Regions from separate parts of the Paenibacillus sp. FSL H7-0716 genome, predicted to be linked through region 2. Evidence: riboswitches for the same ligand, from Rfam matches in the RefSeq annotation. Region 2 holds a riboswitch; the other holds the start of a gene.
The links. A riboswitch is a leader RNA that binds a small molecule or an ion and turns the genes downstream of it on or off. The one in region 2 is predicted to bind cyclic di-AMP.
Positions count from the first base shown of each region.

Region 1 (10,765 bases), on a different contig from region 2:
ACGCCGATTAAGTCCTCCACATCGCACCAGTTTTTCCTAAGGCGCAGCATCCCGCTTTCAAGTTGAACCATGCTGAGCAAATTTATCACCAGTCGATTCATGCGAAGAGCACCGTCCCGGATCGTGAAAAGAAGCTCCATGCGATCCTCCGAAGAGAATAGATGCTCGCCCTCGATCAGACCGGTTGCCGAGCCGATGATGGCTGCTAGTGGGGTGCGCAGCTCATGGGAAACCGAATTCAGAATCGCGGTACGAAGCCGTTCCGACTCTGCTGTAAGATGAGCAATCTTGGCTTCCTCCGCCAGCTTGACGCGAGCTATTGCGCTCGCCGCCAAGCCTGCGAGCGCTTCGAGGAGCTGCATTTGCTCGGTTGAGATCCCATTTAGTGTTTGTTTTGGATAGAATACCATGACACCATAGATGCGTTTCTCAGCCCGAAGCGGAATAAAGTTACCCGGTGATTCGTTCAAGTCGGCCGTCTCGCCGTGTTCAAACATTCGCTGCGCGACAGAGAGCTCCGCATTCTTTTGGCTATCGTCGGGATGCTCGGCGGTCCGATGGGCAAGAACCAGGTTGTTCCGGTTATTGGTCAAATAGATCGCGATTTCTGTCTCCAGGGTTTGTGAAACTTGTAGAGAAAAATGGTCAAGCATGGAATCGATATCCGCGATCGCGCTCATCTGCTTGCTAAGCGCGTACAGCGCAGCGGTATGTGCCTCTTTTTGCTTGGAATAATGGACCTGCCGTTTCAGCCTAGCCGCCAAGCTTGCCGTTAATGTCGCAACCGCCAAATAAACGCCAAATGAAACCAGATAGCGCAAGTCTGACACGGCAAAACTTGCAACGGGAGGCACGAAGAAAAAGTCAAAGGCCAACACTCCCAGGATCGCTGAGTAGAGAGCAGGGCGCAAACCCCCGTAGACGGCATTGAAAAGAACCGGAAGCAAATAAATAATGGCGATATTGACCAAATCGAAAGCAAGACCAAACGGTTTTAGTACGAAGGTCATGAGAACGATTAGTACCGTTGTGAATAGGTACGCTCGCAACGAAATCCATATTGCTTTCCATTTCGACATAACGAATCACACCCTGCTTTTTCTGAAGTTCCTCCCATTAGGTTACTGTAAAAAAGGAGTAAAATAAACCGGCTTTAGGCGTAAAAATTCCGTAAAAAAATATGAAAAGTCTTAAAAAGATGAGCATATTCGAGGAAAATGAAGATCTCGAACAAAAATGAAGCCATTACAAGCATAGATGACACAATCTAATCAGTTATGCAATGTGCTGCACTTTACAGTATTTTGGTCTCGGAGTAACATACGATCCATGATTTGAATCGCTTTTCAATTAAGAATTAGCATTCGCTTAATTGCCATTCAGGCAAACGGGGGAACCAACTACGGGACGGAACTTGTGTGAGAGCAAGCAGCCAATCCGGATGGGGTGAATCCATCTGCTTATGCGGAGCATAAGCGAGGGTAGGGCGACTCTCACCGTCCGAATCCGTCAGCTAACCTCGTAAGCGTGGAAGCAGCTCTTTGTCAAAAGTGTTGCTTATGGAGAGAGAGGATGATGAAGCTTGTGATCGTAAGTTTCGACCACAGGGCTTATGCCTCTGTGGGTTTTCGTTTGCTCATTTCGGAAAAAAATGATCATCGTTTAAATCGCTGAATTCTTCGTTTCAGGACGAAGGAGCGGGGGAACCAGTAGAAGCCAGGCTTGTCGGCTTCATGGGGTGAATCGCTGGTAAATCCGGTGTAGGGCGACTCTTGCGCCCGAATCCGACAGCTAACCTCGCAAGCGTCTTAAGAGAGGCAACAATTGTCGTAATTAGACACGGTGCTTTACTGTGCCTAAGAAGCTGACGAAGAGTTCCTCTTCCGAAAGCTTCTTTTTTGTTGCCTGAACAAAGATGGAGGAGATCGGTCATGGTATCCCATGATAATGAATTTATTGTCGTATCCGCGCCCAATAAAGCCGGAGTGCAATTTATCAAAACTTTAAAATTTAAAGGAGTGCCTTTTGCCGCGATTACAAATAATGAAACGGAAAAGTCACGATTGGAACATTTAGGAGTAAAGAATCTCATTACGGTGGATACTACAGAGCGTGAGAGATGGATCATTCCTGAACTATCAATCGGTAAAGTTTTTTTGTTCGAGCGTAGTTTGCCTCTTTGTTGCAAATACATTCAGATCTGTCGTTCTTGGACGGGAAAGCCGATTTACGTCATCACAGAGAGCAGTAATTCCAGGCTCATCTATAAAGGGCTAGGGGCCAATTATGTGATCCACTCCAATAGTGATGATGTTTCATTTTTGCTTGATTAGCTTGGGCAGAAGGTTACGAGGAGGAGTGAATGGAAATGATGGATCTGTTTATGGTTTTGGCGCTGGCAGGGACCTATTTATTATTTTGCGGTTTTCTGGCTTGGTGCGGACGAGTTGTGGGTGAATCAGGGGGAGAACGCCAATGATCATGGTAATCGTGTTTACTGTTTTCATTTTTCTGTATTTAGTCTATGCGCTTGTGAATACGGATAAATTCTAAATCGTTACATGAGTGTACAAAATGAAGCTTACGATGCTGGCTTTCCAATGGAAAGCCTTTAGGAGGAAATACAATGGCCATTTTGCAATTTGTGGCGGTCATTCTGATTTTGCTTTTGACCGTCAAGCCTTTGGGAACCTATATCTTTCATATTTTTTCCAATCAGGCCAATCGGACGGATAATATATTCGGGCCAGTGGAGAAGATCATTTATTGGCTGACCGGTCTAAAAAACCGTTCGGAAATGAACTGGAAACGGTACACGCTGAGTTTAATTTTGACCAACGTTGTACTGGTGGCTGTCAGTTATCTCATTTTACGGATTCAAAACATCTTGCCGATCAACCCAAATGGAATCGACAAGATGGAATCCACACTTTCCTTTAATACCGTCATCAGCTTTATGACGAATACGAATTTGCAACATTATAGCGGTGAAACAGGATTGTCATATTTCTCGCAAATGGCCGTCATTATGATGATGATGTTTACTTCAGCTGCAACCGGAATCGTCGTCGCGATCGCATTCATTCGCGGCATAACGAGTAAAGGCAAGACGCTTGGCAACTTTTTTAGCGATTTTGTCAAGGCGCACACCCGCTTGCTTATTCCGTTAGCCATTATCGTTACACTCGTGTTGGTCGGTTTGAAAGTGCCGCAGACATTGGATCCAACCATTCAAGCTACGACGCTTGAAGGAGCGTCGCAACAAATCGCGACTGGTCCTGTCGCTTCACTCGTATCCATTAAGCATTTGGGAACGAACGGGGGAGGATTCTTCGGTGTAAACTCCTCACACCCGTTTGAAAATCCGAATCCGTTAACCAATGTGATTGAGATGCTATCCATGTGGTGCATACCCGCCGCGCTTACTTACACATTCGGCAGGTTCGCCAAAAATAGAAAACAGGGCTGGGTTATTTTTAGCGCTATGCTAATTTTGTTCGTAGCCTTCCTGTCGGTTGTCTATACCTCGGAATTGAGAGGAAATCCAGCGTTAAATGCGCTGGGGATGGATGCTTCGCAGGGCAGTATGGAAGGGAAGGAAGTTCGGTTCGGAATTGCGCAATCTGCTTTGTTCACAACGGTAACCACCGCTGCAACAACGGGAACTGTTAACAACATGCACGATACATTAACGCCTTTAGGCGGTCTGGTGCCGCTGTCACAAATGATGTTGAACTGCGTGTTCGGTGGCGACGGCGTCGGGCTGGTCAATATGCTGATGTACGCCATTTTGGGGGTATTTCTTTGCGGACTAATGGTTGGACGTACGCCGGAGTTCATGGGACGGAAAATTGAAGCCCGCGAGATGAAGCTTATCGCCATTGCTATTTTAGCCCATCCGCTCATTATTCTTGCTCCAACAGCCATCGCATTTCTCACCGATTTGGGCAAAGGTGCGATTAGCAATCCGGGCTTCCACGGGATTTCACAGGTACTGTACGAATATACCTCTTCGGCCGCGAACAATGGTTCCGGATTTGAAGGATTGGCTGATAATACAACGTTCTGGAATGTCTCTACAGGTTTGGTCATGCTGTTCGGACGGTATATTTCCATTGTTGCGCTGCTTGGCGTTGCCGGTTCTTTGGCCGCAAAGCAATGGGTGCCGGAAACAATAGGTACGCTGCGTACGGACAATAAACTGTTTGTTGGGATACTGGTAGGAACCGTTTTGATTATTGGGGCGTTGACCTTTTTACCAGCCCTTGTGCTTGGCCCCATCGCGGAACACTTGACACTCCTTAAATAGAAGAGGTGAGGAAATGAATACGAAACGAAAAAGCTTGTTATCAGCGGGTATGCTTAAAAAAGCAATTGTAGATAGCTTCATGAAATTGAATCCGGTCGCGATGATGAAAAATCCGGTGATGTTCGTCGTAGAAGTGGGAACATTCGTCGTTTTGTTGATGACGCTGTTTCCGGGTTATTTCGGTATCGAAGGGCGTACAGGGTTCAATGTAACTGTATTTCTGATCCTCCTCGTTACTGTATTATTCGCCAACTTTGCCGAAGCATTGGCCGAAGGCAGGGGGAAAGCTCAGGCCGACTCGCTCAAGAAAACAAAAAAAGAAGTGACAGCCAATAAAGTGATCGGTAGTGGAATAAAAGTAGTTCCATCTATAGAGTTGCGCAAGGGCGACGTGGTTGTCGTCTCACAAGGGGAAATGATCCCAGGAGACGGTGATGTGATCGAAGGTCTGGCTTCTGTAGACGAATCTGCCATTACCGGTGAATCGGCCCCCGTTATTAAAGAAGCGGGTGGTGACTTTAGCTCAGTTACCGGCGGCACACGGGTGGTCAGCGATCGAATTACCGTACGGATCACAAGTGACCCTGGCGAATCGTTCATCGATCGCATGATCTCTTTGGTAGAAGGCGCAAAGCGCCAGAAAACACCGAATGAAATTGCACTGAACACGCTATTAATCAGCTTAACACTCATCTTTCTGATCGTTGTGGTGACATTGGCGCCGATGGCCAATTATCTGGAGATTAAACTGGAGATCCCCGTATTGATATCGTTATTGGTATGTCTCATTCCAACGACGATAGGCGGTTTATTATCTGCCATCGGGATTGCCGGGATGGACCGGGTCACCCAGTTCAATGTGCTTGCGATGTCAGGGAAAGCGGTTGAGGCGGCTGGCGACATCAATACGATGATTCTCGACAAAACGGGTACGATTACATTCGGAAATCGGATGGCCAGTGAATTTATCGCAGTGGGAAATGAGTCCACTTCAACTGTGGCACAGTGGGCGGCAGTAGGTTCCATGAAAGATGAAACTCCTGAAGGCAGATCCGTGCTAGAACTGATGAAAAAAGAAGGATTGTCCTTTAACGAGCTGCTTTCGGACGGAGCTGAATTTATCGAGTTTAAAGCAGAAACCCGCATGAGCGGCATGGATTTACAAGACGGGCGCAAAATTCGTAAAGGTGCGGTTGACGCGATTAAGAAATGGGTTAGCGCTCAGGGGGGCAGTATTCCTAATGATTTGGATCAGAAGGGAAACGCGATTGCCTCGGAGGGGGGAACGCCACTGGCCGTTGCCGTTGATAAACAGATTTTCGGTTTGATTTATTTGAAGGATACGGTGAAACCTGGTATGCGGGAGCGTTTTGACCAGCTTCGAAAAATGGGGATCAAAACGATCATGTGTACGGGAGACAATCCGTTGACGGCTGCGACGATTGCACGCGAAGCTGGGGTGGATGATTTTATTGCCGAAAGCAAGCCGGAAGACAAAATTGCCGTCATCAAGCGGGAGCAGGCGGAAGGAAAACTGGTGGCCATGACCGGAGACGGGACGAACGATGCCCCTGCACTGGCACAGGCGGATGTAGGGCTCGCCATGAACAGCGGCACGACGGCGGCGAAGGAAGCGGCGAATATGGTTGATCTCGACTCCGATCCTTCGAAGATCATCGAAGTGGTGGCAATTGGCAAGCAACTATTAATGACGCGCGGCGCATTAACCACATTTAGCATTGCGAACGATATCGCCAAATATTTTGCGATCATCCCGGCGATGTTCATGCTGGCAATTCCGGAAATGAACGTGTTGAATATTATGGGACTGGGCACACCGATGTCCGCTATATTGTCCGCGCTCATTTTTAACGCGATTATCATTCCGCTGTTGATTCCGCTAGCGATGAAGGGGGTTGCGTACAAACCGATGGGCTCCGCGCAGTTGCTCAGCCGAAATCTTTTCGTTTACGGTTTAGGCGGTGTGATCGCACCGTTTATCGGAATCAAATTGATTGACTTGGTTGTCCACTTGTGGGTGTAGATAATCGACGAACGTGAAGATAGGATGAAGAGAACCAGAGAGGAATGAAAAAGGATGAATAAAACGGACCATTTTCCTGGACAATCGGGCGGATCGTATCTGTTTTCGATCGTGCGGATCAGTATTTTGTTTGTTGTGCTATGCGGTATTATCTATCCGTTAGCATGCACAGGAATCGCTCAAGTGTTGATGCCGGGCAATGCCAATGGCAGCTTGATTAAAAACAGCAGTGGAGAAATTGTCGGATCCGAACTGATCGGGCAACAATTTACCGATCCGAAATATTTTCAAGGCCGGGTTTCGAGCATCGAATACAAAGCGGAAGCTTCCGGTTCCAATAATTATGGACCTTCCAACCCGGATCTGGTAAAACGGACGCAAGAGTCTATTGAAGAATGGAAAAAAAACAACCCGGATGTACCGGTCAGCCGATTGCCTATTGCGCTGATCACAAACTCCGGTTCAGGATTGGATCCTCATATTACGCCGGAATCGGCCAAGGTACAAGTGCCACGCATCAGCAAATTGACAGGCCTATCCACGAATGAGTTGGAAAATTTGGTGAACGAGCATACGGAAAGCCGCGATTTGGGGATTTTCGGGGAACCCAGAGTCAATGTGCTGAAATTGAATATCGCACTGAGCGAACTCATCAAAAAGTAAGGTTATGCATGCCCTGCCTATCCCAAATAGGCGGGGTTATCGCGTTTTACTGTGAGGGACGCGAAGGGAGAAAAGTATGGAGAGTTTTAGAAGAAAAACAGCTGAAGAAATCTTGTATTCCATTTCCAAGCTTCATCGTGGACATTTAAAGATCTACATTGGTGCAGTCAGTGGCTCTGGTAAAACCTATCATATGCTTCGGGAAGGTCAACACCTTAAGCAGCAGGGAATTGACGTTGTTATCTGTGCGGTTTCAACGAGGCAGCGACCGGAAACCATGGAACAACTCGGAGATTTGGAACGTGTGCGAAGCATCCACTGGATGAAGGATGGAACAGAGCGTAAAGACTTGAACCTTGACGCCTTGATTAAACGTAATCCGGAAGTGGTATTGGTCGACGGGCTTGCCCATCGCAATCGAAAGGAGGCCCGATTTCCGACACGTCTTGAGGATATCAAATATTTGCTGAATCATGGGATCAGCGTCATTACAACGATCAATGTATATGAATTAGAAGGTGCGACAGAACTGGCGCAAAAGTGGACCGGTGTCGTAGTGGAGGAGACAGTCCCCACAGATACGTTGGAATTTGCCGATGAGATTCGATTGATTGATGTATCGCCGGAAACCATTTTAAAGCGTTTGGAAGAGGGACACGTGAACAGTGACTCCACACCCTTATTATTTAAACGAAGCAATATCGGGAAATTGAGAGAACTGGCTTTGCGGCTTGTGGCTGAAGACGTCAACGATTCGTTGGAAAAATACCGCGAAGAACAGGGGTTAATCGGGCCGTCCGGAGCGGCGGAACGTATCCTTGTATCGGCGCAATATCATTGGAACGGATCGATTCATATCCGCCGCGGTCAACAAATTGCCAAACGATTGGGCGGAGATTTGCTTATCGTTAGCTTTGTTCCTCCGAAAAAAACGCTATCGAGAGAAGCAGCCACTTTTAAACGTTCCATTATTAAGCTTGTAGAAAAAATAGGAGCGAAGTTTGAAGAACTTCCATTGCCACACAGATGGCTGCTCCCCCGCACTTTAGTGCACTACGCAGCCCAGCATGGGGTGACGAGAATTGTACTCGGTCATTCCAAGCAAAGCCGATGGCAGGAGCTGTGGAGGGGATCGATTGCAAATGGCATTCTCAAAAAAACGAAAAAGACGGATATCTATTTCGTTGCGGATCGTGCTGAAAAGGAAGGGGAGCGGATATTACCGACCAAGATGCAGGCGACAAATCGCTCGGAGGATCATTACCGCAGGCTTAGCGATCAGGAAGTGGAGAAAAAAATGGGGGAACTGCGAAGAGGACGTTTTAAGGTCCTCATTGGCGCTGCACCCGGTGTCGGGAAAACGTATACGATGCTCCGCGAAGGGAATGACCTGCTGAAAAAAAGAATTGATGTCGTAATTGGGCTTCTGGAAACGCATGGCCGAAAAGATACGATGGCGCAAGTCGGTTCGCTGCAAACAATTCCTCGGGCTAAATTCGAATACCGAGGTACGAGCTTGGAAGATCTGGATGTCCAAGCAATCGTTCGCCGCAATCCGGAAGTGGTGCTTGTGGATGAACTGGCGCATACGAATGTGCCCGGCAGTAAGAACAAAAAAAGGTATGAAGATATTGTTGAAATTTTGAATGCAGGCGTTTCCGTTATTTCAACGATGAATGTACAGCATTTGGAAAGTCTGAACGATGCTGTTGAGCAGATCACCGGAGTCCGTGTCCGGGAAACCATCCCGGACAGCGTTTTGGGCATGGCCGATGAGGTTGAACTTATTGATGTTGCTCCGAAATCGCTACAGCAACGAATGAGAGAAGGGAAGATTTACGCGCTGGATAAAGTGGATCAGGCGCTAGGCAACTTTTTTAAAACGGGTAATTTGATTGCTCTGCGTGAATTGGCTCTTCGGGAAATCGCCGATGATGTGGACGAAAGATTGGAAGCTTGGGAAAGAAACGATTCGCTTCGCGGACCGTGGAGAAGGCGGGAGACCGTTTTCGTCGGAGTAACAACCAGTTCCAACGCCGAGCGATTAATCAGGCGAGGGTTTCGAATCGCTTATCGTTTAAAGGCTGACTGGGTTGTAACGTATGTTCACGATCATGCTGTGGTTGCTGATGAGTTGAAAAAGCGCATCAAAGTGTTGGAAGACTTGACAGCGCGGTTGGGCGGCAGGTTCATAATGCTGTTTGCCCGGAATCGGAGGCAAATTCCATATATGTTGCTGAACAAAGCTAACGATATTCAAAGTACACAAATAATTATCGGACAATCCAAGCGGATCTTGTGGGAAAAAATATGGAAACCACCAGTGATTAGGCCGATTTTGCGTCATGGGCGTCATATGGATGTGTTGATCGTGGCCGATTTTGATCCTCTCATTCAACTGGAAGAAACGTAGCGTTCTATATGTTATCTGAGGTTTGCCTTAATCAAAACGAAGGATTACGCAATAGGTACTTTTGGGGAGGAGTGAGATGTGTATTCACTCGAAGGACGACTTGTTATACTAGCTAGCGGCGGAAATCTTAATGCATTTGTGGAATTGGTTAACATGTACAAAGATAAAATATATGACGTGGCTTCTCGTATGTTAAAAAGTGGGCATGATGCGGAAGAGGTTGTGGCCGAAACTTTTATTCTTGTGTATCAAAATCTCAATAATGTCGATCTTTGTAATCATCTAAAAATCTGGATATTTAAGGTTGCTATGAATTCATGCTTGCAACGACTGCGGAAGCAGAAAGAAGCTTGGACACAGACGGAAGCAGCTTGTGAAACAGGATGCTTAACAGGCACACAGCAACAAGTGAATCAAGCCATTGATGCTTTACCAGAAAAACATAGGATGGTTGTTATTCTTTTTTATTGTCACCGCTTTTCACTGGGAGATGTAAGTAAAATATTAAATATGGATGTTGGAACGATCAAAACATATTTGCGCTATTGTCGAGAGTTTATCAGTGAAAGAGTAACCTATCATTGAGGATCTTGATAGATAAGGAGTTGGGAATATTGCCACTCTGGAATGTGAACGGGACTTCACTGTACTTTGAAGTTTATGGTAGAGGAACTCCCCTTATTTTTATTCATGGTTTTGGATTAACTCACGAGATGTTTGGGCCTCAGATAGAATTTTTCAAGAGATCATGTAAAATTGTACTTGTTGATCTAAGGGGAAACGGACAATCGGGGAAATTAATGGTTCCTAATGATAGCATCATTGAAACCCAATGTGAAGATCTCAGCATACTGCTTGCTTATTTGGGTATTAAACGAGCTGTACTCGTTGGCGTTTCGTATGGCGGTGTATTGGCCCAAAAATTCTCGCAATTATTTCCGGATCAAGTAAGTGCAATCATCATATCTGATAGCTTTAGTAAAAATGTCATGACAACCATTCCGGGAAAAATGTTATATGCGATAACTGCCGTCGGTTGGCTATCCTACTACTTGCCTGGTGAATTCTTTATACGCTCACTTAAGATTATGTATTACAGGTGGGACTTGGCTTACCGTGCGATAAGAAAAGGGATTCTGGAAAAAAGATCCAGAGAATTGCATAAACAGAGGATAGCTGTCAGTAGGATTGACTATACCCATTTTCTTCCCCTGATTGAAGTGCCCGTGTTGTGTATTGTAGGAGCAAATACACTTACAGGAGTTAGGCATATGAAGGAGACCGCGAAGTTGCTTGCTAATGTACGCTTTGAAGTTATTGAGGACTCTTATGATCC
Region 1 covers NZ_JBBODA010000037.1:23,516-34,280, reverse strand. Annotated here, with positions in the region: gene MHH60_RS28365 (ATP-binding protein) at 1-1,079, opposite strand, end outside; cyclic di-AMP (ydaO/yuaA leader) riboswitch at 1,356-1,543, shown strand; cyclic di-AMP (ydaO/yuaA leader) riboswitch at 1,659-1,822, shown strand; gene MHH60_RS28360 (hypothetical protein) at 1,932-2,333, shown strand; gene kdpA (potassium-transporting ATPase subunit KdpA) at 2,627-4,309, shown strand; gene kdpB (potassium-transporting ATPase subunit KdpB) at 4,323-6,353, shown strand; gene kdpC (potassium-transporting ATPase subunit KdpC) at 6,408-7,016, shown strand; gene MHH60_RS28340 (histidine kinase) at 7,093-9,429, shown strand; gene MHH60_RS28335 (sigma-70 family RNA polymerase sigma factor) at 9,508-10,014, shown strand; gene MHH60_RS28330 (alpha/beta fold hydrolase) at 10,059-10,765, shown strand, end outside.
Region 1: it holds a riboswitch for cyclic di-AMP, as region 2 does, so the genes downstream of both, MHH60_RS28360 (hypothetical protein) here and MHH60_RS14430 (KamA family radical SAM protein) in region 2, are expected to answer to the same signal.

Region 2 (13,613 bases):
GAATCCACATAATGGACGCCTTTAATTTCATTGTAATTACCAATCATTCCACTGCGGGGAATAACCCACTCACTGAAGGGTTCAACGAGGATTTCAAGTGAATCTGTATTTTTCTGCATAGGTACAATCCGGTCCACCATCGCATTGGGAAAAGCGACATTGCGGTCAGCAAGCTCCTTGAAGGATTGCTTCATATGCCGATAAACTGATTTTTTCAACTTCTGACTGCTTCCAATCCCATTCTCACAGGCAATGATATGAAGTGGGGTGAGATTTCTGCTATTTTCAAGCCTTCGTTCGATGCCCTGCGCAATGGTCTCAGCAATATCTTTTAAAGCGGATATTCCGACTGCAGTTGTCACAATTTCAGCTTCTGCTATAGCTCTAGTAACGTCCTCTGTATCATTCAGATTGATTGCAGTAACATTATCAACGATAAAGCTGTCCCGGTTCTTGTTAGCTAGGGTGACAGGATATTGCCCACTTTTTTGCAATTGGGCAATTTTACTCTTATTTCTTCCGACGAAACAAACGTTGTAACCGGAGTCCGACAACATAGGCCCAATAAAACCTCTGCCAATATTGCCCGCTCCAAAGTGTACGGCTCTCAATTTGGTATCCCCCTTTAATTTGAACTCAGTTTCTCGGTTTCTCTATACGAAGCAACGTTGAGTAACTACATGATCAAATTCAAGAAGACTTAAATTATCTATTTTATGGTGCTGCTTATCGAATTCAAGGAAATTAGTAATTTCGTTAGGCGTCACAATGCAACGGATGCCAGCTGCTGCCGCTGCCTTAGATCCATTCGGTGAATCCTCGATAGCAACCGCCTCATCAGCTGTGATTCCAAGACAAGCTAACGTTTGGTTATATAGCTCGGGATCTGGTTTCACTTTTGCCACATGGTCAGCAGTCCGAACACATTCGAAATACTCGCGAATACCCAATTGATTCAGATATTTTTCCACCCATTCCAGTGAAGAACTTGAGGCCAGCCCTATACACAGTCCAGCTGCCTTGGCAGAATCAAGATAATGCTGAATACCTGGTCGTATTGTTTCAAGCTCCATCAGTTTGCTGTGTCTCTGTTTAACAGCCTTGCTGAACTCTTCTTTGTCAATTGCGAGCTTAAGGTCAGTCATCAAATATTCATAAGGATTAAAACTGTTCAAGCTCGTGCCGATGCAGGTGGAATATTGTTCAAGCGTCAGGTCCACTCCATATTCTGCATAAGCCTCGTTAAATGCGGTGTACCAAGCAGTCTCCGTGTCGATAATCGTTCCGTCAAAATCAAAAATAATTCCTTTGATCACAATCAACCATCTCCCTCGTATTATGTTTGGTTAGAATATCTTACGCAAAACCTTCTGCATATTCTACAAAAAGCTATTTCGGCTTGCGTTTGACTATAAAAACCATAACAAAGCCCTTCTACTGGCGTCAAGCACGGTAGATAACATGCCACGCAATGATAACGATTACAATCAAGGCGGATAACCCTGGATTTTTGGATACCTGAATATCTTAAAACATAACAGTAATCAGATTCAAAAAAACACCACAATCCTATGTGCTTCAAGGGATTCCATCTACCAAGTTTGTTATGAAGACAAGCTTCCTCTCTTTCTCTCCATTGCCGTTATTTAGAGTATTTTTCCAAGCAGCTAAAAATAATTTCAAACACATCCTTTTTACTTGATTGTACAAATCAAATTACGGGGTTATTTTTTGTCCATTGAGTAAAAAGAGGCTTTAATTTATGATAGTTTTTAATCGAGAATGATTATCATTATTGGTGGTCGTTACATATAATAGGGAGGCAATAAGATATGAACAAGGTACGACAGTCCTTCGCTGTGGTATGTGTACTATTTTTGATGAGTACATTGTTACTAGCGTGCGGAAACTCAAAGGAACAATCCTCTGCCAATAGTACGGCAAACGCAACCGGGAACTCTTCCGCTGCAACCGCAGTACCTTCAGCAGAACCCTCAGATAGCAGTACAGATGAAGCAGCAGCGACTACCCGCTCCTATACAGATTACATAGGGCATACTGTAGAGATTCCGGTGAATCCGCAGCGAATTATCTATTCTGGAGAAACTTATGGCGATTTGCTCGCACTTGGTGTGCAGGCGGTAGGTTATCCTCTTTCTATGGGTGAAGGCCAGGTTTTTGAAGATCAATTACAAGGTGTGGAGGATGTAGGCTTCCCTATCAATCTGGAAAAAACATTGGAGCTTCAGCCTGACCTGATCATCTATGCGGGCACAGATGAAGCTGATTTCGAGCAGCTCTCCAAAATTGCACCAACGATAATATTTAATACCTTTGCCCCACTCCAGGAACGTATGCTGGACATTGGTGGAATTGTTGGTAAAACGACTGAAGCAGAAGCATGGCTTGCGCAGTATAAAACCGCTGAAGAGAACATGTGGAAGCAATTGAAATCCGCAGGCATGAAAGAAGGCGAAACCGCTGCGGTCTTCACTTATTATCCAGGAGACAGACTGTTTATAATGGCAGCAACCGGACTTTCACAGGTACTCTATGGGGAGAATGGCTTCAAGGCAACCCCAGCTATTCAAAAGATACTTGATGAAGGTAAAGGGTTCCAGGAAGTATCCATGGAAGTCCTGAAAGAATATGCCGGAGACCGGATATTCATCTTGACTCCAGTGGCAGAAGAAGCAAAACAATCCACAGAGAATCTATTAAAGAGCCCTATCTGGAAGAGCCTTCCTGCCGTCAAGAACGGATATGTCTATACACAAGACATCATGAAGACTTCAAGTGATGCGACAACAAGAGAATGGCTGCTTGGCGAAATTCCACAGCTATTGAATATGAAATAACCTTCCGAGATGAAGTGTTTAACACAAGGCTGATAAAAAACTGCAAGAAGCATGTCAACAGCTGTTGATATGCTTCTTTTTTTTATATACAATGAATTCATTGATAATCATTCTCACCAAATGAACGGAGGCTGAACCCATGCTGCATACATCATCGTCCTGCCCCCCACTCCACTCTCTGTTATTTCAGCTAAACGAGGCCGAACTGATGATTCAAGCTGCCGATTCAAGCTCAATAACGCGTACACCCCAGGACTATACCCTTCTCATATTTACTGGAGGGAACGGACAATTGAACCTCGATGATCAAAGCGTGATACTAAGTACGGATAAATGTTATCTACTATCTCCTGGAATCTCCTATAGTACGAACAACCAGGAGCTGACGTTGTATTATTACCTCATCACCTTTACAGCAATTTATACAACCAAGCATCCTAAACGATATTCTGGAGAACTGCTTTCCGGCAGACGGGAGTTAATTGTGCACCCGTTCACCAAGGTAATCCGACTAGTCGAAGAGCTGCTCATGAACAGGAATAATACCGATGATGTACAACAATTCAAGCGACAATTAAAATTCCAAGAATTGCTGCTGCTACTTTTTGAGCATAATTACCCTTCCAAACATCTGCCAAGTCCTACGGAATCCGTAGAAAAGACCATAACATTCATTCAGGAGCATTATACAGAGAGTATCACCGTGAAGCAGTTGGCTGAACGGGCGGGGATATCCATCTGGCAGTATACACCGATCTTTCAACAGCTTACAGGTAAAAAGCCGCTTGAATACCTGACGGATCTGCGAATTAATCATTCCAAACGATTCCTGCAGGAATCGTCTGAACCACTGCGGGAAATCGCCAGACTGGTCGGCTTCTCGGATGAATACTATTTCAGCCGCCGCTTTCGGCAAAAAACCGGAGTTACACCCGGACAATATGCACATCAGCAAGGTCGTAAGCTTACCGTCAAGGATTGGACGGGTCATGAGGTGGAGATTCCAGAGCGAGCGAAACGTATTGTCTATCATGGCGAAACACTTGGCGACCTTCTCGCGTTAGGTGTAAAGCCTATCGGTGGAGATGAAGCGTTCGCCCGGAACAGCGTCTATAAACATCGGCTTAAGAAGCTCGCCAACGTCGGGTTTCCACTGGACCCGCAGTTGACCGCTTCCCTAAACCCAGATTTGATCATTTTGGCAAATAGTGATGAAAGAGCCTACAGAGCAGTTTCTGGTATCGCTCCGACACTCACCTTTGATTCATTTGCGCCTCTCGACAACCGAATGCGGACATTAGGCAGTTGGCTAGGTAAACAGCGCGAAGCGGAAGCATGGCTGGAGTCATTCACAATCAAAAACGCAGCCATGTGGCAGCAGCTTTACTCGACAACTCTCCAAGTTGGAGAAACCGCCTCTGCTTTGGTCTATGATCATGGAGATCATCTATATGCTATGGGAATGTCCGGATTCTCCACTGCGCTTTATGCCCCATGTGGTTTACAACCGACCGAAGAGATTCAGGCCATATTGGACGAAGAGTTAGGGTTCGCCGAAGTGGATCCAACACGACTGCCTGCCTACGCCGGAGATCATATCTTCATGTTCATTCCGGAACGCAAAGACTCGCGAGCTGCAATGGAACGACTACTAGACAGTTCACTTTGGAACAGTCTCCCGGCAGTACGCCAGGGACATGTTTATCTGCTCGACGGAAGCAAATGGAACTCCAGTGATGCGTTAACCCGGGAGAAGCTGCTAACGCTGCTGCCTAAACTACTCGGCGGAAGTAGCGCTAGCAATTGAAGGTGAATCTAGGATTCTCTTTTGACTTTTCAAAACTTCATAGGGTATACTTTATCTACGCTTAATTTCCAACTTTTACAGTTGAAAAGCGGGGGAACCAGTTAATTGGGGCGAATCATTGAGCATTAGAATGTAGGGTACCATCTTACCCGAGTCCGTCAGCTAACCTCGTCAGCAGTGGATGGGTCTGCTTTTCATGTTATTTACATAACCAGAGACCCTTGCTAAGGGTCTCTTTTTGTGCTTTTTTTGGACCCTGCTGGCAGTAGATTGGCCTTTGACACTAAGGCTCCCTCATTTCTCACACTACGAGACAAAGGAGAGATGTACGTGCAAAAGGTAAAGTACTTCACGGATATTAACAAAATAGCTATGTTGTCTGAGCTGGAAAAAGAGAATCTGAAAGAAATTACAGAAAAATTTGTTTTTCGTGTAAATGACTACTATCTGTCTTTGATTAACTGGGATGATCCAGAAGATCCCATCCGTAAGCTGGTTATTCCTAACGAAGGTGAACTGCTGGAGTATGGGCGCTGGGACGCCTCCGATGAGGACACGAATTATGTGGTACCTGGTTGTCAGCACAAGTATAGAACCACTGCACTGCTAATTGTATCCGAGGTCTGCGGGGCTTATTGCCGCTACTGTTTCCGTAAGCGTCTGTTTCGAAATGACGTGAAAGAGGCGATGGCTGATGTCTCTCCGGGCTTGGAGTATATCGCAAAGAATCCGGAGATTAACAACGTACTTCTTACGGGCGGGGACAGTTTAATTCTCTCCACACCGAAGCTAAGATCCATTATTGAAAATCTAAGAAGCATTGAGCATGTTAAAATCATTAGACTAGGTTCGAAGATACCCGTATTTAATCCGATGCGGATCTCTGAAGACGAAGAGCTGCTGGAGCTGATTCGTACTTACTCTACCGAAGACAAACGAATCTATGTTATGGCGCACATCAATCATCCTCGTGAAATCACACTTGAAGCCAAAAAAGCATTTAAAGCTCTCCACAACGCAGGGGCAATTGTCGTAAATCAGACTCCCATCCTCAAAGGCATCAACGATGATCCCGTTATTTTAGGGGAACTATTGGACCGGCTTTCATGGGCTGGCGTTACACCCTACTACTTTTTTGTGAACCGGCCCGTTGCCGGAAACCGGGATTTCGTATTACCGCTCGAGCAAGTCTATCAAATTGTAGAAGAAGCCAAAGCCAGAACCTCAGGACTTGGCAAAAGAGTACGCTTATCCATGAGCCACACCTCAGGAAAAATAGAAATTCTCGCCATTGATAACGGGAAAGCCTATCTCAAATACCATCAATCCAGAGATCAGGAATACGGAAAATTTATGATTCTAGATTGTCCAAAGGACGCCGAATGGTTCGATGACCTGCCTGGGAATGAGCAATATTGGACCCCACCTGTGAAAAAAAACGATGCTATTATTTCTGTTAATGATTTATCTGGCGAGTCTGCGCATTTAATCTGTAAATAGATTAATCAGCTCTGTCAGACTCTGTCATAGGATATTTCTTCATCACCAACAACAAAACTCCTCCCTCCCAAAATTAGCCCGAAAAAATCTATGATATAATCATGCTGTAACACGAAATGGACTAATGGGTGGGAATACACATATGAAATTGGAACGATTGATTTCTATGATCTACAAGCTATTGAACCACGAAGTTTTATCTGCCTCCAAGCTGGCTGAAGAGTTTCAGGTTTCCCAGCGAACAATCTATAGGGATATCGATGTAATTTGTGCCGCTGGCATCCCGGTCGTATCATATCACGGAACTAAAGGTGGATATGGCATCATGGACGGATATAAAATGGATAAAAGCCTGCTCCGTTCGTATGATGTCACTTCTCTGATTACTGTACTTAACAGTCTCTCTTCCGTGTTTGAAGATGAGCATGCGCAAGGAACCATTGAACGGCTGCAAACGATTGGAACGGAGCCACAGACCTCTAGTCTCGCGGTGGATCTTGAAACGCGGCGTACGGATCCTGACGCACTTCCTCTTTTACGTGCGGCTATAGCAGAACGAATTGTCGTCCGTTTTGATTACATCAGTGTAAAAAATGAACGTACAACCCGTGAAATGGAACCCGTAAAGCTTCATTTTAAATATAGCAACTGGTACATCTATGGTTATTGCCGCGCACGGCAGGACTATCGGGAGTTTCGTCTTTCCCGGATGCTGAATTTGTACCTGACGAAGGATACCTTTAAATCACAACATGAGGTACCTAAAGAGGCTGGCTGTTCAAACAGGGCAGATCAGGTGGAGGAAATAGTAATCCGGGTGGGCCCTGAGGCTTTGGCAGAAGCTTTGGATCAGTTTCATCAAGTCGACAAGGAATTTCATTCCGATAAAAGCATGACGATGCGAATTCCTGTGTATAAGCCATTAGAAGCACGTTGGCTTTGGTCCATTCTGCTGAGTTTCGGCAGCGGGGCCGAAGTCCTCGAACCCCCTGCATTGCGAGGAATTTTAAAAGAGCAGCTTCAAAACACACTCAAACTTTATGAAGAAGTATGACAGTCTGATGTCATACTTCTTCTTTTATATTAACTACAGTAACAAAAAAAATCCATGACAATTCAAAAGGAGATTGTACGAATGACAAATTATCCAGTAGAAATGTTTAAATACCACACATGGGCAAACCAAACTATCCTGGGGAGAATCAAGGAACTCCCGGCTTCTGTTCTAAGTCAAGAAGTGAACAGCTCATTTCCCACCCTCGCTCATGCCCTTAGCCATATCTATGCGGTTGATACGATGTGGTATCTTGTTTTAACGGGCACTGCCATGCCTGAGGCTTTTCAACAAAGTATCCCGCTAAATTTGAGCATTCTAGATTCTGTGGATGAATACGTAAATATCTTTGCCCAGCTATCGGAACAATACAAAAAATGGTTACACAACCAATCCGATTTGGAGCAAACCATTCTGCTTGACAATCCATTCGCCGGAATCCGCCAAACACACCTATCAGAAATTGTGTTGCAAGTCGTTAATCACGGGACTTATCATAGAGGTAATGTATCTACTATGTTACGGCAGTTAGGCTATGCTTCCACCATGAATGACTATGCTCTTTTTTGGTATCAGGTACATTCGGAAGCTATTTAAACTCTAATGGGCAATCTGCCCCACTCCATACCTAGAAAGGAAATTGTATTTTAATTATGGAGATTGAAAATCTAATTACAGTAAAGACGAGAGAAGATTTAAGAGTTTGGCTGCAGGAGAATTCTAAGACTGAAAAATCTTGTTGGGTACTCGTTAGTATGACGCCAAACCAAGAAACGTTGCTATATTTGGACGTAGTTGAGGAATGTTTGTGTTTTGGATGGATCGATGGAGTGAAAAAGAAAATTTCGGAAACGGAGCTGGCGCAAAGACTCTCTCCCCGAAGCAAAAAAAGCTCTTGGACTGAATTGAATAAAGAACGGGTCCGCCGCCTCGAAAAGCTGGGATTAATGAGTGCTGAAGGAAAACGGGTACTTCCTGATATGAACCCTGATTCTTTTATAGTAGATAAGATTATAGAGCAACGGCTCAAAGAGGACAGGCAAGTATATGAGAATTTCCAGGCTTTTCCAGACCTTTATAAAAGAGTTCGGATCGACACGATCCAAAGCAATAAACATCAGCCAGATTTATTTAAGAGTAAATTAGACAAGTTTATAGCAAACACTAAAGAAAATAAAATGTACGGGCAATGGCATGATAATGGACGTCTGCTGGATTATTAAGCTGCGCTAGATGCATGATCTCCTGCTGAGGCTTTCGGACTCCAATGACGCTATTTACTTATTTATCGCCTTTTCAGCAATCCATCGGACTCCAGTGCAGCTATTCCATAGAAACAAGCTCTTGTGCGGTGATTTTTCTTCCAATAGGTGCTATGCGGTCCGATAATACTCCAAATGGCGGATTTTCCTGCATTTAAGGTCCGCTGAGTCCGATACGCCGAAGAATGATCATTCGCTGGTCTGCTGTTACCGTTATTGTTATTGTTACTGTTACTGCTACTGCTTCTGCTTCTGCTTCTGCTTCTGCTTCTGCTTCTGCTTCTGCTTCTGCTATCGATACCATAATCTCCTGCTGAGGCTTCCGGACTCCAATGACGCTATTTACTAATTTATCGCCTTTTCAGCAACTTATCGGACTCCAGCGCAGCTATTCCTTAGAAACAGGCTCTTATACGGTGATTTTTCTTCCAATAGGAGCTATGCGGTCCGATAATACTCCAATATGCGGATTTTCCTGCATATAAGGTCCGCTGGGTCCGATACCGCCGAAGTATGATCATTCGCTGGTCTGCTGGGTCCGATACCGCCGAAGTATGATCATTCGCTGGTCTACTACCACTACTACTTCTGATACTGCTACTGCTACCATGATCTCCTGCCGAAGCTTCCGGACTCCAATGACGCTATTTACTAATTTTTCTCCTTTTCAGTAACTCATCGGACTCCAGCGCAGCTATTCCTTAGAAACAGGCTCTTATACGGTGATTTTTCCGCCAATAGGAGCTATGCGGTCCGATAATACTCCAAATGGCGGATTTTCCTGCATTTAAGGTCTGCTGAGTCCGATACCGCCGAAGCATAGTCTTTCGCTGTCTGATGCTACCGTATCCTAATCATCTGCGGATCAAACACCATTGACTCATGATCATCTGTTATTCCGAAAGTGTTAAGTACGCGTGAATGGGATTGGTTCAGACGTTCAGACGAAGTTTAGAGTTGAGAGCAGAGGTTTGGTTTAAGTTCAAAAAAGGAGGTGTCCTAGCCATTTTCATGGCTTTTGGACACCTCCTTTTTTTGATTACAGCCCTTCAGCCAGAATCCGTTTCAGGAACATCCCTGTGTAGGATTCCCGCACTTCAGCAACCTGCTCCGGTGTACCTTCAGCTACAAGCTTACCGCCCACAACGCCACCTTCAGGGCCGATGTCAATCACCCAATCGGACTCCCGAATCAGCTCTAAGCTGTGCTCCACAACTACGACAGTATTTCCCGTATCAACCAATTTGCTCAACAAGGTATGGAGCTGCTTGATGTCTGACGGATGAAGGCCTGTTGTTGGTTCATCGAGCAGATAGAGCGTATGGTTTTTGGAAGGTTTGCTCAGCTCTTTAGCCAGTCTTATCCGTTGCCCTTCACCACCCGATAAGGTTTTGACAGATTGTCCCCATTTAAGGTAACCGAGACCCACCTCACACAATGTCTCGATAATCCCCGCCATTTTGGCTTCTGACTTAAGAATCGGCAAGCTTTCCTGCACGGACATGTCCAGCAGATCCGAGATGGAGTACCCATCATATTTCACCTGGAGAACCTCATCCGTAAATCTTCTCCCTTTACATGCGTGGCATTTAACCTCCAGATCGGGTAAGAAATTCATGTCCACAGTCAGCACCCCAAGGCCCTGACAGGTTTCGCAGCGTCCACCCGGTGTGTTAAAGGAAAAATGCTTGGAGGTCAGTTTTCTTTTTTTCGCCTCCGGCAAAGCAGCAAACAATTGGCGCAGATGTGTGAATACATCTGTATACGTCGCTACATTAGAACGCAGCATTCTACCCATGGGCGATTGGTCAAAGATCACTATATTTCCAACCTGATCTAAGCCCGCAATCTCCGCACAGCCTATTTGCTCATGACCTTTCGCACTGCCTTGCGCAAGAATATCAAAGACCAGCGTCGACTTGCCTGAACCCGAAACCCCAGTTACAGAGACCAGACAACCTAGAGGTAAAGATACTTCCGGGATATCAATATTCCGGTACTGTGCCTGTCGGATGGTGATCTGTTTTCCTTCCCCTTTCCGGCGAACGTATGCAGCAGTCTTATGACGCTCTTCTCTAAGATAGGCTCCCGTAACGGAAGTCTCGCTTGCCATCAAGTCCTCAATACTGCCCTCGCCAACAACTTGCCCGCCGTCCAGACCAGCACCCGGACCCATATCAATAATATGATCGGCAGCGCGCATCATCTCAATATCATGCTCGATAACGAGCACCGTATTACCCAAATCGCGCAGCTCCTGAAGCACACGAATGAGGCCAACAGTATCCCGCGGATGAAGCCCGGTCGTCGGTTCATCTAGAATGTATAATACTCCAGTCAGACCTGACCCCAGCAATGAGGCAAGGCGCAACCGTTGTGCCTCTCCACCAGAGAGGGAAACCGTCTGACGGTTCATGGAAAGATAACCAAGACCAACATCGATAATCCGTTTTAGTCGGGTAGGCATATCGTGAAGGATGGGTTCAAGCAGATGAAGTCCCTCGGCGGGAAAAGCCGCCTCCAAGCCTTTCGTCCACTCGTAAACATCGCTTAATGACCAATCCGATACCTCCGTAATCGATGCGTCAGCTACCCGAACGAGACGAACTTCTTTTTTTAGGCGAGCGCCAAGACATTCCGGACATTGCTGTTCATGAAAAAATCCGCCGTCTTTTTCCTGTGTACCAGCTTCTCCTTCCTTCTCCTTGTATCGCCGCCACAAACCAGGAATGACGCCTTCAAATTTGGTGCCTTGAATCGGCTTAACATTGGGAAAATGGCGCTTAAACGCCTCACTTTCCACTCCGTAATATAACAAGTCGCGCTGAATTTCGCTGTAATTTTTTAAGGGCTGATCCGGGTCAAACTCAAAGCCAAAATGCTTGCCAGCAGCCACTAATATACGCATCTGTATATCACGATGAACACCATTCAGCGAGGCCACCCCACCCTCACGCATACTAAGCTCTGGATTAAACACGGCCGCTTCATTTATAGTTGCCACAGATCCAACACCGCCGCAGGCTTCACAAGCTCCCTCCGGTTTATTAAAAGAAAAGTGTGACATGCCCAGCTTTTCAAGCTCAGCTCCGCAATGCGGACAACCCATCGTTTGACCATCCATTTCCTCGTCTTCCTCGATCAGCAATCCCCTCGCTTCAAAAGAAGGTGGAATGCTGCCACTACAGGAAGGGCAAACCCGCTCGCCTAATCTGGAAAAGATAAACCGGACAAACGTATAGATGTCGGTGACTGTCCCAACTGTCGAGCGGGGATTACGATTGGTGACATGTTGTCCAACACTAATGGACGGAGACAGTCCAATAATAGACTCCACCTTTGGTTTGCTGATCGTATCTGACGTCATGCCCATGGAATCCAAATACTGTCTTTGGCATTCCCGCTGAAGTGTATCCATAGCTAACGTCGATTTCCCTGATCCCGAAGGTCCTGTCAGGACAACTAGCTTATACTTAGGAATCGTGAGCGAGACATTTTTCAGATTATTCTCTCTTGCACCTTTAATAACAATAGTCTCTTTCACATCTATTCCCCTCTCAATTCAACCCACTGGTTCGTAGTTATATCTTCTATCCATATGGTTCCCCAAAGTTGTTGTATTGCAATTATTTTGCAAAACATTTCTAATTTCGATAGAATGTATTTGATAAATCACAAAATTTTCGAATAACTTTATAATCTAATATCTTGACTATCAAGATATAATTATTTTAAAAGGAGCGTTATCTTTTGTCAAGCCACGAACAACCTACACCAGAGCAGGAACAATTCACCTTGCTTATGCGCAGTTTGGGAAACCGAACGGTATTGTACCAACAAAATGTAGCCGCCTCACTTGGGTTATACAATAATGATTTCTTATCTATAGATATTCTACGGGAGAAAGGTCCGATTACTGCGGGAGAACTGTCCAAATTAACGGGTCTGACCACAGGCAGTGTTACCGCATTAATAGACCGGCTCGAAAAAAACGGCTATGTTTGCAGACAAAATGACCCGAATGACCGCCGTAAAGTGATTATTGTGCCATTATATGAGAATAAAGATGATGTCATAGATACGTATCAACCGCTCCATACCGCCATGGTTAAGCTCGCAGCTTCTTATACGGATAAAGAGCTCGCCCTTATTTCGCAGTTTTTAGGCAAAGCAAGTGCGGTTCTGGAAGAGCAGATTGATCATCTTGGATCCACTGCGCGCGGCAAATCTTCTTCCTAAGATACGTATTTATACAAAAAAGGACGATATCCACAAGTCATACGACTCTCTGGATACCGTCCTTTTTCATTTATTTTCTAATACCAATTGTTACAATTTCGCATGGACCGATCTGTAAGTCAAAGCTACCTTTCTCATCACTAGTAACTGGGTGGCTCTCCTCTTCTAGGATCGTCGTTTTATAGAAATACTGCTGCGGAATAAACGAATGGAAGGCCAGGTTGGTGTTCTGCTGACTCATGTTGTACCAACGCAGCAGTATATCTCCAGTCTGCTCGTTCATTTTTAGTGAAGAAAATGCGAGTTCCTTACTCTCCCAATCGAATGGAGTATACACCGGCGCAACCACACCTGCATGTACATCTGTCTGGCATACAATCCACGGAACCTGGAATTGGTAAGCTTTAGCATAAGCACCAGAAGTTATACCCTCACCTGTGTGCGGGATTAGCTCCATACGAACAACGTGCTCTCCAAGACACTGCGCTTCTGGAGTAGGGAATAGCCCCCAGTCACCAAGTTCGCCAACAGAACGTAACAGTGTAATCGCAATAGTGTTACGTCCATCTCGCAGCACTTCATATTCATTTAATCCAAAATTAGCGGCGGTTAGACCCGCTTCCCCATCACTAACATCAACAAAGGCTTGCTGATGTTGCGTGTTACTCGGATTCTTCCATTCTGTAGCTGGTTCAATATTCCGCTCAGCGACCTCGAACATCGAATCTACACGATGCGTAGCAGCGTTCAAATCTGTCGGAAACAGTATACGAATCCGGTGATCTTTGGCCTGGTTATCTATTGTCGTTTCGATATGCAATCCCTTTCCGCCCCGCTCCAAGGTGACTACAGTACGAAGTTTTAAAATGACTGTGTCACTACTGCGCTGAGCT
Region 2 covers NZ_JBBODA010000009.1:141,665-155,277, reverse strand. Annotated here, with positions in the region: gene MHH60_RS14450 (mannitol-1-phosphate 5-dehydrogenase) at 1-611, opposite strand, end outside; gene MHH60_RS14445 (HAD family hydrolase) at 654-1,316, opposite strand; gene MHH60_RS14440 (ABC transporter substrate-binding protein) at 1,833-2,858, shown strand; gene MHH60_RS14435 (AraC family transcriptional regulator) at 2,998-4,665, shown strand; cyclic di-AMP (ydaO/yuaA leader) riboswitch at 4,714-4,857, shown strand; gene MHH60_RS14430 (KamA family radical SAM protein) at 4,990-6,165, shown strand; gene MHH60_RS14425 (helix-turn-helix transcriptional regulator) at 6,308-7,219, shown strand; gene MHH60_RS14420 (DinB family protein) at 7,301-7,816, shown strand; gene MHH60_RS14415 (YdeI/OmpD-associated family protein) at 7,873-8,442, shown strand; gene MHH60_RS14410 (hypothetical protein) at 8,636-8,785, opposite strand; gene uvrA (excinuclease ABC subunit UvrA) at 9,521-12,025, opposite strand; gene MHH60_RS14400 (MarR family winged helix-turn-helix transcriptional regulator) at 12,232-12,720, shown strand; gene MHH60_RS14395 (alpha-mannosidase) at 12,791-13,613, opposite strand, start outside.